DNA from 3 places in the Priestia filamentosa genome. Region 3 is predicted to be linked to each of the others. Evidence: predicted binding sites of a transcription regulator. Region 3 holds the regulator's gene; each other region holds the start of a gene.

Region 1 (6,100 bases), 150 kb from region 3:
TTTTCCACCTAGTTCCATTTTCTCCATTACTCTCTCTTTTTATGCTTAAAAGCTTTTCTACTCTATGTATATCAATATTTTATTATAAAAAAAAGGCTGAAAAAATCAGCCTTTTATTCTGGAACTTCTACTCTTTCTTGTTCTTCTGCCTGTTGGGCCATTTCTTCATCTAAACCATGGTGAAGACGAATTTGGCTACGAATCTCAGCAGCAATCTCTTTATTTTCTTTCAAGAACTGTTTCGCATTCTCGCGACCTTGTCCAAGACGTTCTTCGTTGTAAGAGTACCAAGCACCGCTTTTTTGAACGATATCAAGTTCAGAACCGATATCTAAAAGTTCGCCTTCTCTAGACACACCTTCTCCATACATAATATCTACTTCAGCTGTACGGAATGGTGGTGCTACTTTATTTTTTACAACTTTAACTCTTGTTTTGTTTCCGACAACGTCGTTACCTTGCTTAAGCTGTTCTGCACGACGAATTTCAAGACGAACAGAAGAATAGAATTTAAGCGCGCGTCCACCAGGAGTTGTTTCTGGGTTACCGAACATTACGCCCACTTTTTCACGAATTTGGTTGATGAACAAAGCAATTGTGTTAGACTTGTTGATTGCACCTGAAAGCTTACGAAGAGCTTGTGACATAAGACGAGCTTGTAAACCAACGTGTGAGTCACCCATTTCCCCTTCAATCTCTGCTTTTGGTACAAGAGCTGCAACAGAGTCGACAACAACAATATCCACAGCACCGCTTCGTACAAGAGCTTCTGCGATTTCTAACGCTTGCTCACCTGTATCTGGCTGTGATAAAAGAAGTTCATCTACTTTTACACCTAGGTTTCTTGCATAAACTGGATCAAGAGCATGCTCTGCATCGATGAAAGCAGCTTGTCCACCTTCCGCTTGTACTTCTGCAATTGCATGTAGAGCAAACGTTGTTTTACCAGAGCTTTCTGGGCCATATACTTCTACAATACGTCCGCGTGGATATCCACCTATTCCAAGCGCCACATCCAGTGCAAGTGAACCACTTGGAACGCTGGAAATCTTACGTTCAGTGTCTTCTCCTAATTTCATAATAGAACCTTTACCAAACTGTTTCTCAATTTGCTTTAAAGCCATATCTAACGCAGCTTGACGATCGCTCAATTGATTTCCTCCTTTAGCGCTTTGAAAGCACAATGTATTAAAACTATTGCTAGTATAATAGTCTGTTTTAAAAAGCGAGTATCTCCTCTCCCACACTTTATTTTTCGGTGGGAGCTTCTATTACTACTATACATCTTTTTAAGTCATTTGCCAAGGAAAAAGTCGAACATTCATTCGATTTTTTCTCTGTAAAAAACAGCGAGCTTTTATAGCTCACTGTCCTCTTTTAATAAGTAATATGCTCCATAGTTGACGGTTCTTTTACGAATCCCTTCTCTTGTTCCTTGAAGGTTCAGTTCGTGAACAACCGTTTCTTTCCCTTCGATGGCAAGGCCAACAAAAACATGGCCAACAGGATGTCCTTCAGCTGTGTTTGGACCTGCAACTCCTGTGAAACTGATTCCTACTGATGTATTAAACTTTTCTTTTATTTTCTCAGCCATTTGGCGCGCACATTGTTCACTAATTGCGCCATGTTTTTGAAGAACGTCAGTGTCCACACCTAAAACATGTTCTTTAATATTATCATGATATGTGACAATGCTGCCTCTCATATGCTCACCAGAACCTGAGATACTTGTCATTCTTTCACTAAACAAGCCGCCTGTTAAGCTTTCAGCACTTGCTAATGTCCAGTTCTTTTCACCAAGCTTTTTGAGTGCTTCAGAAAACAATGTTGTTTGGTCATATCCATAGAAATATTCGCCAACGCGCTCTTGAATTTTATCTTCAATTTCTTTTAGTAAAGCTAATGCCCCTTCTTCTGTCTCATGCTTAGCTGTTAAGCGAAGTGTAACTTCCCCATCTCCTGCAAGCGGTGCAATTGTTGGATTGCTTTGAGCTTCTAAAAGATCTTCAATTTCCGTCTCGAGCTGTGATTCTCCAATCGCAAAAAAGCGCAGCACCCGAGAAATAATTTGATCTTTCACACCAAGGCGGTCTAAGATATGAGATTTCGCATAATTTTCAAACATTGGCTTCATTTCTTTTGGTGGTCCTGGAAGCATAATGTACGTTTTACCGTCAGCTTCAATATACATTCCAGGCGCCATGCCATGATCATTTAATAACACATCTGAGCCTTCTACAACGAGCGCCTGCTTTTCATTATTCGGTGTCATCACTCGCTTTGTTTTTACAAAATAGTCTTTGATAGAAGAGAGTGACTCCTCGTGTGATACAAGCGATCTTCCTAGTGATTTTGCAACAGTTTCTTTCGTTAAGTCGTCTTTTGTAGGCCCTAACCCTCCAGTAAAAACAAGAAGATCTGCGCGTTCCTTAGCTGCTTCAATCGCGGTTTCTAGACGTTTCGGATTATCTCCTACAACTGTGTGATAATATACATTTACACCTAGTGATGCAAGCTGTTTTGATAAAAATTGGGCGTTTGTGTTTGCGATTTGTCCAAGCAAAAGCTCAGATCCTACACCAATGATTTCTGCATTCATCAAAATCGTCTCCTTTAAATATACGTAAAAGGGATTTTAAACAAAGTGTCTAAAATCCCTTTTCCTCTTATTTAGAGTTAATAAACACGTGCTTTCCTTTTACAAAGTAGTCCCACCCTGAAATAACGGTAAAAATAACCGCTATCCAAAGAGCAATCTCTCCAAACGGAATCGAAAGAAGAGAAAACGGTACATTGTGTAAAAGAAGCGCAGCAATGGCTACAATTTGAGCCCATGTTTTAATTTTGCCAAGCTGTCCAGCAGCAGATACTTCTCCTTCACCTGCTAGTAAAAGACGAAGACCTGTTACAGCAAATTCTCGGCTAATGATAACAATAACCATCCACGCTGGAGCAAGCTCAATATCTACAAGAACAATAAGAGCTGCTGAAACGAGGAGTTTATCTGCTAACGGATCTAGAAACTTCCCTAAGTTTGTGACCATATTAAGCTTACGGGCATAGTAGCCGTCAATCCAATCCGTTGTTGAAGCAATGATAAAAATAATAGCTCCAACAAGATCTACAACAGGTAAGCTTGTCTCCCCAACATGTAGCGTGCCCCAATCAAAGCCTGCTAACATAATAATAAGGAAGATAGGAATTAAAAATATTCGTGCTACAGTAATCTTATTTGGTAAATTCACAGTTGATTCCTCCAGTTATTCGGTACATACCAAGCTCGTATAGAAACGATTATGATTCGCTATTCGCTTCAGATCCATCATATTGAATGAAAACGTTCTGCGTTACGTTTTGCTTCGGATCGCTTGGATATTGAACAACTTCACCATTTACTTTCACTTCAACGCCAGGAGCAAAACCAACTCGGATTTTCACCTCTTGCTCATTCGTTAAATCAATGGTTTCTGTTTTGCCTTTTTGAAGCATGCTGCTAAAGAAAGAGTTGCCTTTGCCATTTGTTACGCCTACCCATGAAGGAGTTGTAGCCGTAGCCGTTAATTCAAGCTTAAACTCGTCTGCTCCTTCAAGCTTGTATGTGCCTGCATTTGCTGCACCTTCTACAGCTGTAAGCTTGGATTTAGATTCATCTTTATCCGACTCTTTTTCCTTTTCCTCTTCTTTTTTAGCGTCTTCTTTCTTTTCTGCTTCCTTATTATCATCCGTTTTTGTTGATGCTTGCTCACTGTCATCGTTACTATCTTCTTTTTGCGCATCTGATGACTGCTCTGACTGTGATTCAACTTTCGAATCGTTGCTGTTTGCCTGCTCTTTATCGTCTTTATTGATGTAAAGAGCAATCACCCATCCTAAGACAAGGACACCAACTACAACAGCCGCAATGATGGCTTTTGGCAAGGCATCAAGCACTTTTGAATTTTTAGGAGCTACTTCCTTTGTTCTTGTTTTCACACGAGAAAGCTCTTCTGGAGCAACTTGGTGCTGTGCGGACGGTATGTCAGCATGATACTGTTCAAACGTCTGTTCAACGTTTAGACCAACAGCTTCACAATACTGCTTAATAAACGCGCGCACGTAAAATTTCCCCGGCATTAAATCATAATTTCCTTCTTCAATCCCTGCCAAGTAACGCTTTTGGATTTTTGTTTCCTTTTGTAAATCTTCAAGCGATAAGCCTTTTTCAATACGTGCTTCCTTTAACCTTTTTCCTAACTCTGTCAATGCTAACACCTACCAATTATGCTAAAAATCAAACATAGAAAAACCATTCCCATCAATGAGGGATGGACCTTCAACGGGTTCGTATGTAATTTCCTCTTCTGGAGAGTTGCGTAATTCAATAATATAGGAAAAATCATCGAGTGTATACTCACTATTTTGCACAAAAATATCTGGATGCTCGATAATTTTTGTTGCATCAAGTCTCATCACTTCTCGCACAAGCTGCCAATGTTTTTCACTTGCCCGTTTTGTCGAAACAATACCGTCTAAAATAAACAAGTTATTCGGACTATATTCGTCTTCAATAAGCTGACTTCGAATCGTTTGTTTTAAAAGCGTTGAGGAAACAAAAAGCCATCTCTTGTTCGCACAAACACTTGCAGCTACAATAGATTCTGTTTTCCCTACCCTAGGCATGCCTCTAATTCCAATAAGCTTATGACCTTCTTTTTTAAAAAGCTCTGCCATAAAATCAACAAGCAAACCGAGCTCATCACGCACAAATCGAAATGTTTTCTTATCATCCGCATCGCGCTGAATATAGCGACCATGACGGACAGCAAGTCTATCGCGAAGCTTTGGCTCACGAAGTTTTGTTACCACTATATTATCCATCGTCTTTAAAATAGATTCAAGTCTTTTAATTTGGTCGTTAGAATCACAGCGAAGCAAAAGACCACGGCGCTGATCGTCTACTCCGTTTATCGTCACGATATTTATCGCTAACATCCCTAAAAGAGAGGAAATGTCTCCGAGTAAACCAGGACGGTTCTTTTGGATCTGATATTCTAAATACCATTCAATCTTTTCCATTGTCCGTGCTCCTATCTCCATTAATTCTTTCCATTCCTGCCTGTTTCTTTTCTACGTTTATGTATTCTAATATAAATGATTTTACAGAAATAATAAACCATGAGTATGAATTTATGAACAATATTTTCAAAAATACACAAAAAAAGAGAGGATTACTCCTCTCTTATTTTTGTGACCCGTTATTTTGTACAAGTTTTACCATCATGTTAGCAATTGCGTGTTGCTCATCTTTAGAAGCCACACTCCAAAGATCTGCTAAAATCTTTTCTTGCTCTGTTTTCGCTTCTACTTGGTTTGCTAAGTAATCGCCAATTTTATAAGCAAATTCTGAGACAATTTCATTATCCATACCTTGATTTTGAGCATGGTGAAGACGATCTCCTAAAAAGTTTTTCCACGTATCCCAGTTTTCTAAAACAGACATGAGGAACCCTCCTTGTTTGTAGTTTCGTTCCTTAGTTTGTCTGTTTTCTTGGCTTTTATGTATACCATCCACCATTTGTCGAAATAATTTGTCCTGTAATATAGGACGCTTTATCCGACAATAAAAACTCAGCAACATTTGCCACTTCATCTGGACGACCCATTCTACCAAGAGGAATTTCTTCTTCCATCATTCTTTTTTCTTCTTCGTTAAAGTCAGCAACCATGGGCGTATCAATCACACCAGGAGCAATCGCATTAACACGAATGCCACTTAGTCCTACTTCTTTTGCCAGCGCCTTTACAAATGCATTCTGAGCTCCTTTTACAGTTGAATAAACAGTTTCACATGAAGCACCTGTTAATCCCCAAATAGATGAAACAAGCACAATGGATCCTTCACGCTTACGAACCATAGAAGGCAGAAGCTCTCGCACGAGACGAAGGGGAGATTGAACGTGAAGCATAAGCATATCGCTTAGTTCTTCGTTACTAACATCTGTTAACAAACCATATTGACTTTTCCCGCAGTTGTAGACAAGCGCATCGATTGGAACAACAATTTGTTGTAAAATCTCTGTTACGCCATTTTCCTTACTTAAGTCTCCACTTACAACGAACA
Region 2 (6,100 bases), on a different contig from region 3:
ACGACGTTTTGTCTCATTAATCGCAATGTCCATTGATTTTGTAATTTTGTCAGCATACATGATAACATGACCATTTTCGTTCCTTGCAGCACGACCAATCGTTTGAATAAGAGAACGTTCTGAACGTAAAAACCCTTCTTTATCTGCATCAAGGATAGCTACAAGAGAAACTTCCGGAATATCTAGCCCTTCTCTTAATAAATTGATCCCAACAAGCACATCATATGTGCCAATGCGAAGCTCACGAATTGTTTCAATACGTTCTAATGTTTTTATTTCTGAATGAAGATAGTTGACTTTAATGCCAAGCTCTTTTAAGTAGTCTGTTAAATCTTCCGACATTTTTTTCGTTAACGTTGTTATAAGTACCCGCTCATTTCGTTCAGTACGCTTACGAATTTCGTCTACGAGATCATCAATTTGTCCTTTAATTGGACGCACGTCAATTGTTGGATCAAGCAATCCTGTCGGTCTAATAATCTGCTCAATGAATTCTGGTGCTTTTTCCATTTCATAAGGTCCTGGCGTTGCTGAAACATAAACCATTTGAGAAATATGTTTCTCGTATTCTTCAAAGCGAAGCGGACGGTTGTCAAGAGCAGAAGGCAAACGAAACCCGTGATCAACGAGAACCTGTTTACGTGCTTGGTCACCGTTGTACATGCCGCGTATTTGTGGCATTGTTACATGTGACTCATCCACAATCATTAAAAAGTCATCTGGAAAGAAATCTAAAAGCGTATACGGAGTTGATCCTGGTGGACGAAGCGTTAAATGACGAGAGTAGTTTTCAATCCCTGAACAGAATCCCATTTCGCGCATCATTTCGAGATCGTAGCGCGTACGTTGTTCTAGTCGCTGCGCTTCTAGCAGCTTGCCGTTATCCTTTAATACTTTAAGACGATCTTCCAACTCTTTTTCGATATTTTGAATAGCAACACGCATTTTTTCTTCACGAGTAACGAAGTGGGAAGCAGGATAAATTGCTACATGGTTACGGTCACCAATAATCTCCCCTGTCAAAGCATCCACTTCTCGGATACGATCAATTTCATCTCCAAAAAATTCAACGCGTATACAATGTTCATCCCTTGAAACTGGGAAAATTTCCACTACATCACCACGAACGCGAAACGTACCGCGCTTAAAATCAATATCATTTCTTTCATACTGAATATCCACAAGATTGCGCAAAAGCTCATTTCGTTCTCTTTCCATGCCCACTCTTAATGATAGAACCATTTCTTTATATTCTTCAGGCGAACCTAGACCATAAATACAAGAAACGCTGGCAATGATAATAACATCATTTCTTTCAAACAAAGAAGACGTTGCCGAGTGACGAAGCTTATCAATTTCATCATTAATACTCGCATCTTTTTCAATAAATGTATCTGTTTGAGGAACATACGCCTCTGGTTGATAGTAATCATAATAACTAACAAAATACTCCACAGCATTGTTTGGAAAGAATTCCTTAAACTCGCTGTAGAGCTGTCCAGCTAGTGTTTTGTTATGAGCAATAACAAGCGTTGGCTTGTTAATTTCTTTAATTACATTTGAAACAGTGAACGTTTTGCCTGTGCCTGTTGCTCCAAGCAATACTTGATGCTGTTTACCTTCTTTAATCCCTTGGACAAGCTTATCAATAGCTTTAGGCTGATCGCCTTGAGGTTGATAAGAAGAAACAAGTTCAAACTGATTGTCCACACTAAACACCCCGCTCTTACACAAATTATAGAAATATCTTATCACAATAAATGAAGAAAAACCAAAAATATGTTCGTATTTTCTTGTAATTTTTTACCGAACTTTTTTTTGTTTGTAGTACACACTTTTCCCTTTTTCCCTTTAAAACATGCAAAAAAACGAAGGGGCTGTTTCCCTTCGTCCTCAAAATATACAAATATTAAAATCCGTTTACTAGTTTTTTGTAGAATAAGGCCTGTTCTTGCAAAAATGCTTTTGTTTCTTCATGATTTTTATAGAAAGATTCCCACTCGTTCTCTTTCAGAATTTGTTGCCATTCCTCTGTCTCTACCATTTCTTTAATCTTCTCATCCCAATATTTTATCTGCTCATCTGTCATACCCTTTGGTCCCATTACTCCTCTCCAATGTGAAAAAACAACATTAAGACCTTGTTCTTTCCATGTTGGAACTTCTTTAAAATTTTCAATCCGTTTCTCAGATGAAATAGCAAGCATTTTTATTTTTCCTTCTCTGTAATATGACTTTGCTTCAGAAAGAGGCATAATTGTCACATCAAGCTTCCTCTTAAGTAATGCTGAGAGAAGTGACGAACGATCTTCATATACACTGAAATCAAGCTTTGCGCCATTGATTCCATACTGATTGATGCCTTGAATAAAGGATAGATGATCGTCATTTCCAATGCCAGGGGAAATACCCAATTTTAATGATGCAGGATCTTCTTGAAGCTTTTTAATAATATCTTTCACTTCTTTAATATCACTGTTTTTGCTTACAACAATAACTTCCCATTCCGTGGAAAGCATTGCAATTGGTGTAAAATCACGATAAGTTAGAGCACTTTGCCCAATAAGGTTATTTGTTAAAAGAAGACTTGAATTCATTGCGACAGAATGGCCATCTTGTGATTGAAGATACTTCCATCCCTTCTCCCCGTTTCCACCTAAAAGAGAAGTAAGCACAACAGATTGATCTGTAATGCTTTCGTTTGTTAGAATGGACTGCATCCCTTTAGCTGTCTGTCCCCATCCTCCCGTAGAGGCGCCTGGTATAACAATTTCTAACTCACGCGTTGGAAAAGCTTCTTTGTCATTTTCTTTCTCAGCACAGCCTGATATATAAACGAGCATAAACAAACTGATAAACAGCATTATTTTTCTCATTTAATACCTCCACTCATTCTTCACTCACAATCAAGTAGTATTTCCGCTCCGGTCTTCCCACAATACCGTATTCTAACTCTGCTCTTAGCTGTTGAATGGATACAAGGTATTCTAAATAACGCCGAGCTGTTGTACGAGAAGCCCCCATTGCTTCACTTACTTCTTCAATTGAAGCCCCCTTATGAAATTGATTCATAACTTTAGTAATTTTCTCTAACGTCAGCGGATCAATGCCAGAAGGAAGCTGCTTCTCAGGTGCTGAAGCTTCGTGGATGCCTTGGAAGAAAAGTTCTACAAACGTTTGATCAATCTCTTCAGCAGATTGAAGCATTTCTTTCCTCTTTTTATATTTTTTAATTGCCTCTGTAAACTTTTCAGCACTTACAGGTTTGATTAAATAGTTCTCAACCCCTATTTTTAAAGCTCTTTCTAATAACTCCTTTTCCCTTGCGGCTGTGATCAAGATCACATCTAAGTCTTTAAACTCCTGCTTTAACTTAGGCAGAAGATCAATTCCTGTCTGATCTGGAAGGTAGATATCAAGTAAAAGCAAATCAGCTTCATTCTCTCTCAAAAGCTCCATTGTTTGTTCTGCATTAAATGCTTTTCCTACAACCTCTGTTTCTTCTATTTTTAAGAGAAATTTCTCTTGGATATCAGCGATTCGGAAATCGTCTTCTGCAATTGCTACTCGTAACATGTTTGACTCCCCTTTTATGCCCCTTTAATTTCTTTTGGTAGATAGACTGTAAAAATAGTCCTCTTTCCTTTCTCACTTTGAACTTCAATTTCCCCATGAAGGTGAGCAACAGCTCTCTTTACATTTGTTAATCCATATCCCCTATCTTTTCCTTTCGTTGAGAAAGATGATTGAAAAATAACTGAAATCTGTTCATCACATATTCCTTCTCCATTATCCTCTACTTCAATAATAATGTCCTGTCCGAGGTCAGTGATAAAAAAACTCACCTTTTTTTCTCTATCCATGCTTCTAACAGCTTCAAAAGCATTATCAATTAGGTTCCCAATAATCACCGTCAGCTCAGAAGTTTCAATATGTTCTGGAATCTGATGTAATGAACTGTTTTCATCAATTGTAAAGTGGATTTTTTTCTCAGATGCTTTACCAATTTTCCCAAGTAACATACCTTGGACTTTGTGATCCACTATTTTTTGAAAAAGAGCATCATTTTGAGATTTTTGAAACCCATATTCCTCCTCAATAAAAGCAATTGCTTCATCATAGTACCCTAACTGAAGCAATCCCAGGAGAAGGTGAAGCTTGTTTGCAAACTCATGGGTTTGAGCTCTTAGATCTTCAGAGTACTTTTTCACTTCAGAAAGCTTATCAACTAGTTTCTTAAGCTCTGTTTTGTCTCGAAAACTAGCAACTCCTCCGATGATTTTCTCTTTTCGTATAATTGGCGTTACATTTACAATAAGAAGCCTATCATTTATTAAGCACTCTTCATTATTTTTACTTTCTCCTGTCATAAGCACATCCTTCATCCCTATCTGAGGGTAGATATGCTCTAGTAGCTGACCTGAATCCGCTTCTTCCAGTCCCAGTAATTCTTTTGCTGATTGATTAAACGTTGTAATATAGCCCTCTCTGTCGATTGACACAATTCCTTCTTTAATAGATTGAATAACAGCCTGCCTTTCTCTATATAAGGAAGAGATTTCAGCTGGTTCTAAACCTAATGTGTCTTTTCGAATGCTTTTGGTTAAGAGGATACCTCCCCAAATACCCAATAGCACAACAACTAGAGAAGAAAATAATACAACATGAAGTTTATTCCAAATTTCTTTGTATATAGATTTCTTTGAAAACTCCGCTGTAACAACACCAATGATTTTTTCACTATCCTCATTTTCTTGTACAATTGGTGCTTTTGCGATATAAGATGAGCCATTAACACCTTTTCCTTCTTTTAAATAGTAACCTCCGAAAGTTAGTGCTTTATAATTTATAGGATCATAAACATTAGATATCGTAGAACCTCTTGTAGGGTATGAATAAGACTTTCCTTCTTTACTTGTAATCCTCAGCGCATCTGCTCCAACTTGAGTTCTCATCTGCTGAAGAATAATTTTTGCATCTTCAGGTGAATGTTCGAATGCATGTTGAATAGGAGGTAAAAAAGAAAGCGTTTTCACTACTTGCAATGAGAGCTTTTCAACCTTATCGCGTTCATCTTGAATTTCATTGTAAATATAAATTGTTGTTAAAAGAAGAACAATTCCTAAAATAAGCCCAATAATAAGAGTTAGAATTTTTGTTTTTAGCGATATAAACGATTTCTGTTTCATTATTAACTCCTCATTCACTTCCACTTATATTCTAATCTAGCCGTATTAAACCTATTTTTCAATACTAAATGTTTGGAATTTATAGAATAATGAAAAGTTAATGGCTTGTTGGAGAATGTTCACTTTTTAACTTTTACGATTGTTAATAGAAGGGTATACATATAGTAGCTGAATAAATACCGTTCCTTTTCACTAATTATAGCTATATACGAAAGGAGAAAAAACTTGAATTCATTATATCGATCTAAAAGAAGAAAAGTATTGCTTGGTGTTTGTGGAGGACTATCGGAAAAGTTCGGTATTAGTGCTTCACTCATCCGAATTTTAGTTGTCATTCTATGTTTTGTTACAGCTTTTCTACCTGTTGCCCTTGTATACGGTGTGTTAGGAGCTGTTCTCCCGAAGCAGTAAATAAAAAAGCCCTCATATAAAATGAGGGCTTTTTTTAGGCTACCAGTTCTCTGCAAGCTTCTGCACAAACCTTACATGCTTGAGTACATTCCTTACAATGAGGATGGTCATGTTTTTCACACTCTTTTGCACATTGATTACAAACCATTGCACATTGGCGGTCTATTTCAATACATTCTCGCATATGATGGATATCTTCTTTTAAACACTCTGTATAACAGGTATTACACGCTGCTAAACATTACCTGAGTGCTTTTAAGCATTCTTGCTTTGTCATTTGATTCCCTCCTAACTTATAGAGAGTTTTTCTACGACACCTTTAAGGTCCATGTTTATCTCTCTTCTGTTAAATTAATTTTCTCAATATCACCAAGCACAAAGAGATAGAAAAGAAGCCCAATAAGCAACATAGCACCTGCTACAAGAAAACTGGAGTCAAATGAGCCTGTGAGGTCAAAAAGATAACCTGTTAAAGCTGCTGCTATAATACCACCAAATAAG
Region 3 (6,100 bases):
AATTTTGACCGAATGTAAGGAATTGGTCATTGATTTACGAAAAGTTTGTAAATATTCTTGTCGTAAATTTTTTTGTTCAGAAGCTTCTTTTTCTGTTAAACCTTCTGTTTTTGCTTTGTTTGCAAGCTCATTAATTCGAGCAATTTTATCTTTTGATAACATTGTATTCTCCTTATAAAAAGTTCTCGTTTATGTACATATCGTACAAAAGAGAGGGTAAATTAGCAAGTAAGTTACCTTATTCTATTTCAATGTCCATTTTTTCATTCTCTTCTTGTTCTTTCATATGTTCCTGATAGCGACGGTGAACTGTTGCTTTGCTAACATCATACCCTAATCCTCTTAGCGTTAAAGCAATATCATAAAACGTCAGCTTTTTAGCGCGAAGTCTTATAATGTCTTCAATCGGAACTTCTTTTTTGTCTCGTCCACCGCTTGTTCTATTTTTTAAGTTTAGTTCAGGTTTATATCCGTTTTCTACAGCTCTCTTCATTCCCCGCTTAATTTTAAAACGAACAATTTGGCGCTGATATTCTTCAACAGCAGCTAAAATATTTAAAACCATTGTGTCACTTTCAGATAAATAAAGCTCACCTTGTTCATTCAACGTGTAAACTTTAGCACCCGCTTTTTTCAGTTCATGCATAAGCGCTACTTTACTGTTGCCACGTCCAAGTCTTGTATCATCCTGTACAAGAAGCACATCTCCTTTTCCTTCTTGAAAAAGAGTAAGTGCTTCAATAATTCCATCACGTTCAACGTCATATCCACTATGACGCTCTTCAATAACTTTTATAATTTCAAAACCGTGCTTTTTAGCAAGCTCTTCTAACTCTTCCCTTTGCCTTATTAATGATGTTGTTTGACTTTCTTTTTCCGTGCTTACCCGACAATAAATAATCGCTCTCATATTTCGCCCCTACACAGTGTTTTTAATCTATTATTTCACGAAAGAAAAGAAAACAGCAAGAATCTATTACTGTGTTTTAGCAACAAGCGCATTGTTTAGTTTTTCTTTTAAAACTGGAATATAAATTTCTTCGCCTTCTTTAAGGTCTTTCTTCTCTATATTGTTCTGCTTCTCGACCCAATCTATAAAATCAACGGTTGAAAGCTGATGATTCCCTTGATACTCGTTCGCTAATCCCCAAAGCGTATCGCCTGCTTTAACGGTAACAATGGCATATTGATCAAGCTCTGGCTCTTTTGACACGTTCAATATAATAAATGAAAAAAGTGCAAGTCCTGCAAAAAATGTGACATAGTATGTAAGTGAATTAGTCCTCTTTTTCATCTTTCTCCCACCCTTAAGAATGTATGTTCGGAATATACGTTCTTATTTTATCTCTTTCATTCTTTTATTGTCAACGGATTTTTTTCGAACTTATGTTTGTATCTATGAAAAAACCATGTTATAATCCTAGTAAGATTGAGCTAGATTTGAGGTGAATCCCAATGACAAAGTTATCGAAGAGACAGCAACAGATTTTGAGTCATATAAAAGAATGTGTAAAACTTAAAGGATATCCCCCGTCAGTACGCGAAATTGGTGAAGCAGTCGGACTTGCATCAAGCTCAACGGTTCACGGGCACTTAGCTCGCCTTGAAAGCAAAGGATTAATTCGACGTGACCCTACAAAACCGCGTGCAATCGAGATTCTGGACTTAGATCAAACAAACGATGTTCAAAAAAATAATGTTATTAATGTTCCGGTTATTGGTAAAGTAACAGCAGGACAGCCTATTACAGCGATAGAGAACATTGAAGAATATTTTCCGTTACCTGATAAATATGCAGCTCCTGATGAGCACGTATTTATGCTTGAAATTGTGGGAGATAGTATGATTGAAGCTGGAATTCTAAATGGCGATATGGTAATTGTGAGACAACAGCAAACAGCGAGCAACGGCGATATTGTTGTTGCTATGACAGAAGAAAATGAAGCAACAGTAAAACGTTTCTTTAAAGAAGAAAACTATATTCGTTTACAACCTGAAAACGCGACAATGGCTCCTATTATTTTGAACAATGTTTCAATTTTAGGAAAAGTTATTGGCGTATATCGCTCGATTCATTAGAAGGCGTAAAAAATCCCTCTTTAAATAAGGAAGAGGGATTTTTTACGCTATGTAATGATCATGTACAACCTTCGCACTCGTAATAATGATCTTTTGCTTCAATAACTTTGATCAGTTTGCCAATCTTCACATCATCTTCATCTGTAAACTCAATATCTGCCACGCGCTCTAGAATTTGAGATGCTGCTTCTTCTTCACTTTGCGCAACAACGCTAAACTCTCCTTCTTTCTTTAGCGAAAGCACTTCGTATTGAAATAAATAACGATTCATTTTCTCCTCTCCTTTCCTATAAAGTATATCCTAATATACACTAGCAGAAAGAATGCGCGCAAGAAATCTGATTACGCTCTTTCTCTTATCAGATGCCAAACAAAGAAAAGTTTGATACAATGTTTGCTTAAGAGTACAAATGCTACTGGCATCATGATAGAGAAAGTGGTGAAAAGCACATTGGAAAGAACAAGAAATAGAAAAAGAAGACGTCGACCAAGATGGGGCCGCATTATTCTAGCGCTTATCCTTCTTATAGTTGTTGCTGGAGGAATTTACAGCTTTATTCAATATAAAATAGGACTCTCTGAAGCTCAGGATGGAAGTTTCGCAAAAGACGGAGAGCTTTATGACTTTAATGGTTCACTTCCTAACAACGGAAAAATGAATGTCCTTTTGCTTGGAAGTGATTCACGAGGTGAAGACCACGCTCGTACAGATTCCATCCTTATTGCACACTATGATCAAGACACAAAACAACCTAAAATCGTTTCCCTTATGAGAGACATGTATGTTGACGTTCCAGGACACGGGAAACAAAAATTAAATTCTGCCTTTGCTTTTGGCGGCCCTGAGCTTTTACGTAAAACAATTGAAGAAAACTTCGGCGTTGATATTAACTACTACGCTGTCGTAGACTTTCAAGGCTTCCCAAAAGTCGTGGATGCGATTGCTCCAGACGGTATTACTGTAACAGTTGAAGAAGAAATGTCTTCTGGTATTGGTATGACTCTTCATGAAGGAAAACAAACATTACATGGTGACAAACTTCTTGGCTATGTTCGCTTCCGCCACGATAGTTTAAGTGACTTTGGACGCGTTCAACGTCAGCAAGAAGTGCTAACAAAACTGAAAAAAGAAGCCGCAAGCATCGGCAGTGTCTTCAAACTTCCAAAATTGCTCGGTCTTACAGATCCGTATGTTGATACAAACATTGATCAAAAAACACTTCTACTCCTTGGAAAAGACTTTGCTACAGGAAGTACAAAGGAAGTTAAAACACTTCGCCTCCCTCTTGACGGTACATTTGAAAATGCCCGTGAAGACGTTGGATCTGTGTTAAGTATTGATAAAGAAGAAAATAAAAAAGCTCTACAAGAGTTTCTTAACTAAATGAAGGAAGACTCACATTTTCACAATGTGAGTCTTTTTTTATATCATTTTATCTTTTAGAACATATATTAATAAGAACATAAATAACCTCTGTTGTATTTTCTAACAAAGCTTTTTATACTTTAATGAGAGTTTCTAAAAAACAGGAGGCATGGATATGGGGGAATTTGAACGTCATAGCACCTTTTTTTCGGGTTTTCTAAACAGCCACTATTTGCGTGAAAAAGACAAACATATTTATAAAAAAGAAACACCTCTTTATAAGTTTAACATTATTGGTGCCGGGATGATTGGCCATGAGCATATTAAAGCAACGATGTTAGAAGGACGAGCTACAGTTCACGGCATATATGATCCTAATCAAAAAAGTGTTAAAGAAGCGCTTCATATGATTGAGGAAAGCTTTCCGGGTCATGTTGTCCATGTTTATGATGATTTGAAAGCAGCGTGCGAAGATTCTGATGTTGATGGACTCATTATTTGCACCCCAAATTATACACATAAAGAAATTGTGGAAGAAGCAATGAAATCTGGAAAACATATTTTACTTGAGAAACCAATGGCAACTACGCTGAAAGATGCATGGATCATTCAACAATGGGCTGAGTCTTATCAGAACGTTTTTCAAATTGGTTTGCAATATCGCTACAAAGCGCTTTACCAAGAAGCCCTTTATGAGGCAAGAGAGCGCAACTCAATTGGAAATATAAAAACGATGACGATGACAGAACACCGCCTTCCTTTCTTAGATAAAGTCGAGCAGTGGAATAAATTTTCAGAACTTTCAGGCGGAACTCTTATTGAAAAATGCTGCCATTACTTTGATTTATTAAATCTATTTGCAAATGCTAAACCCTTTTCTATTTATGCAACAGGTGGAAACGCTATCAATTTTAAAGACTTTCAATATGAAGGAAAGAAAGCTGATATATTAGATCATGCAAACGTCATCATTATTTATGAAAATGGAATACATGCTTCTTTTAATTTGTGCATGTTCTCCCCCCTTTTTCATGAAGATTTAACGCTGTGCGGAGACCGAGGAAGACTATATGGATATGAAAATGAAGATTTTCTTCCATATCATAAACCATCTACACATTTAGAAGTGCTTTGTGGAGAAAGTGCTCCTGCCAAAATTACTAATCCATGCTATCCTGAAACCATTCAAAATAGCGGTCATAATGGTGGAACGTACTATGAACATAGGGCGTTTGTTGATGCGATTGCTGGAGAAAAAACAAAAGCAGCCACTCCTGCTGAAGGATTTTGGTCTATTGCAGTCGCAAGTGCTGCTGATGAGTCGATCCAAAGCGGAAAAGTTGTAAATATGCGCGAATTTCTCGATAGACAACTTTCTTAAATAATGGTTCTATTACATTTTAATGTTGATAGTAAATCAAAATTAAAGGAAACCCACCTCTAAGGGTTTCCTCCCTTCTCTTCCTAACGAACCGTTCATCACACTATTAAAGCGGTGGATTTTCCACACCTAAATGAAGCCAATCTTCTTTTGGTGGTCCATAAACCCCAAAAGGTTTTAGCCCTGCTTGACGCATTAAAACCGTAACTTGTCCGCGATGATGAACAATATGCTTAATTAATCCCATTAAAATCATAGCGTTTGATTCCTGTCTTCCGAACGCTTCTTGTATATGTTCTAGTGATTCATCTGTCCACTGTTCTTCAATGATTTTGGAGGCATAAGAACTTACATTTTTAAAGGTTTCAGCGATTTCTTTGGCGGAAGTTGGGACATTTCCTGCCTTTTCCAACCCATCTATTTTTAACCCGAAATGAGCTAAGTATTCTGGAATATTTGTTGTGAAATGCCACGCAATTCTTCCTAATGTACGACCTTCTGGATAAACTTGTTGTTTTAACGAATGGTCTGTCAAACCATCTAAAACCTTTTGAGTTAATAAGGCTTCTTTGTTCCACTCTCTAATAAAGTCTGCAATCGTTACATACATATGTAATACCTCCATCATCAATTTTCGTTTTGGAAACCCCATTCTAAAACGGTCGTTCTCGTTTTTCAAATATCCTTCTTCAATAAGCTTTTAAACGCTTTTCTCACCTTTATAACCAAAACGAACATTTGTTCCCTTTCGATTATAGCAATACTTCCGAATGGAATCAAATATTAATACTTAAATAAACACCAAAAAAAGCCGATGCATAAGCATCGGCTTTTTATTAATGTGCGCGCTGTTCAACGTTTACTCGCTTAATAAAGAACGAGATAACTAAACCAATAACAGCAACGATAATCGCAAAGATAAAGGCATGTTGAACACCGTTTGTAAACGCAAGCAGTTGATTGAGCGGGTCTTTTTGATCAGATACTGTTTCAAGGAAGCTTCTTGATCCTGAAGAAAGGATTGAAATTCCTATTGCTGTACCAATCGCTCCTGCTACTTGTTGTAATGTGTTCATAATAGCTGTTCCATCTGGATATAGCTCAGGCGGAAGCTGATTAAGCCCGTTTGTTTGAGCAGGCATCATAATCATTGAAATACCAATCATAAGCGCGATGTGTAAACCAACAATAAAGCCTGTTGATGTTTCAAGCGTTACTGTTGAGAAACCATACATTGTTCCTGCCACAATAACAAGACCAGGAATAACGAGCCA

Evidence for each region. Region 3 encodes LexA, which represses DNA repair genes until DNA is damaged. Its sites were predicted from a motif close to CGAACATATGTTCG; they were not measured.
Region 1: a site for LexA is predicted at 1,315-1,328, ahead of recA (recombinase RecA). Genes of this name have one in related genera too.
Region 2: a site for LexA is predicted at 1,773-1,786, ahead of uvrB (excinuclease ABC subunit UvrB). Genes of this name have one in related genera too.

Annotation. Positions count from the first base shown of each region.
Region 1 is NZ_FXAJ01000001.1:771,209-777,308, reverse strand. It holds gene recA (recombinase RecA) at 114-1,151, opposite strand; gene B9N79_RS04110 (competence/damage-inducible protein A) at 1,358-2,599, opposite strand; gene pgsA (CDP-diacylglycerol--glycerol-3-phosphate 3-phosphatidyltransferase) at 2,667-3,245, opposite strand; gene B9N79_RS04100 (helix-turn-helix domain-containing protein) at 3,295-4,251, opposite strand; gene B9N79_RS04095 (YmfK family protein) at 4,264-5,055, opposite strand; gene B9N79_RS04090 (DUF3243 domain-containing protein) at 5,219-5,479, opposite strand; gene ymfI (elongation factor P 5-aminopentanone reductase) at 5,535-6,100, opposite strand, start outside.
Region 2 is NZ_FXAJ01000005.1:163,081-169,180, forward strand. It holds gene uvrB (excinuclease ABC subunit UvrB) at 1-1,710, opposite strand, end outside; gene B9N79_RS18600 (tripartite tricarboxylate transporter substrate binding protein) at 1,910-2,875, opposite strand; gene B9N79_RS18605 (response regulator) at 2,889-3,575, opposite strand; gene B9N79_RS18610 (sensor histidine kinase) at 3,590-5,188, opposite strand; gene B9N79_RS18615 (PspC domain-containing protein) at 5,414-5,599, shown strand; partial or broken gene B9N79_RS26910 (four-helix bundle copper-binding protein) at 5,634-5,828, opposite strand; gene B9N79_RS18625 (MFS transporter) at 5,932-6,100, opposite strand, start outside.
Region 3 is NZ_FXAJ01000001.1:918,058-924,157, reverse strand. It holds gene B9N79_RS04850 (DUF896 domain-containing protein) at 1-162, opposite strand, end outside; gene B9N79_RS04845 (YneB family resolvase-like protein) at 239-910, opposite strand; gene yneA (cell division suppressor protein YneA) at 977-1,294, opposite strand; gene lexA (transcriptional repressor LexA) at 1,456-2,079, shown strand; gene B9N79_RS04830 (hypothetical protein) at 2,138-2,350, opposite strand; gene B9N79_RS04825 (LCP family protein) at 2,504-3,463, shown strand; gene B9N79_RS04820 (Gfo/Idh/MocA family protein) at 3,621-4,826, shown strand; gene B9N79_RS04815 (DinB family protein) at 4,933-5,436, opposite strand; gene B9N79_RS04810 (DHA2 family efflux MFS transporter permease subunit) at 5,663-6,100, opposite strand, start outside.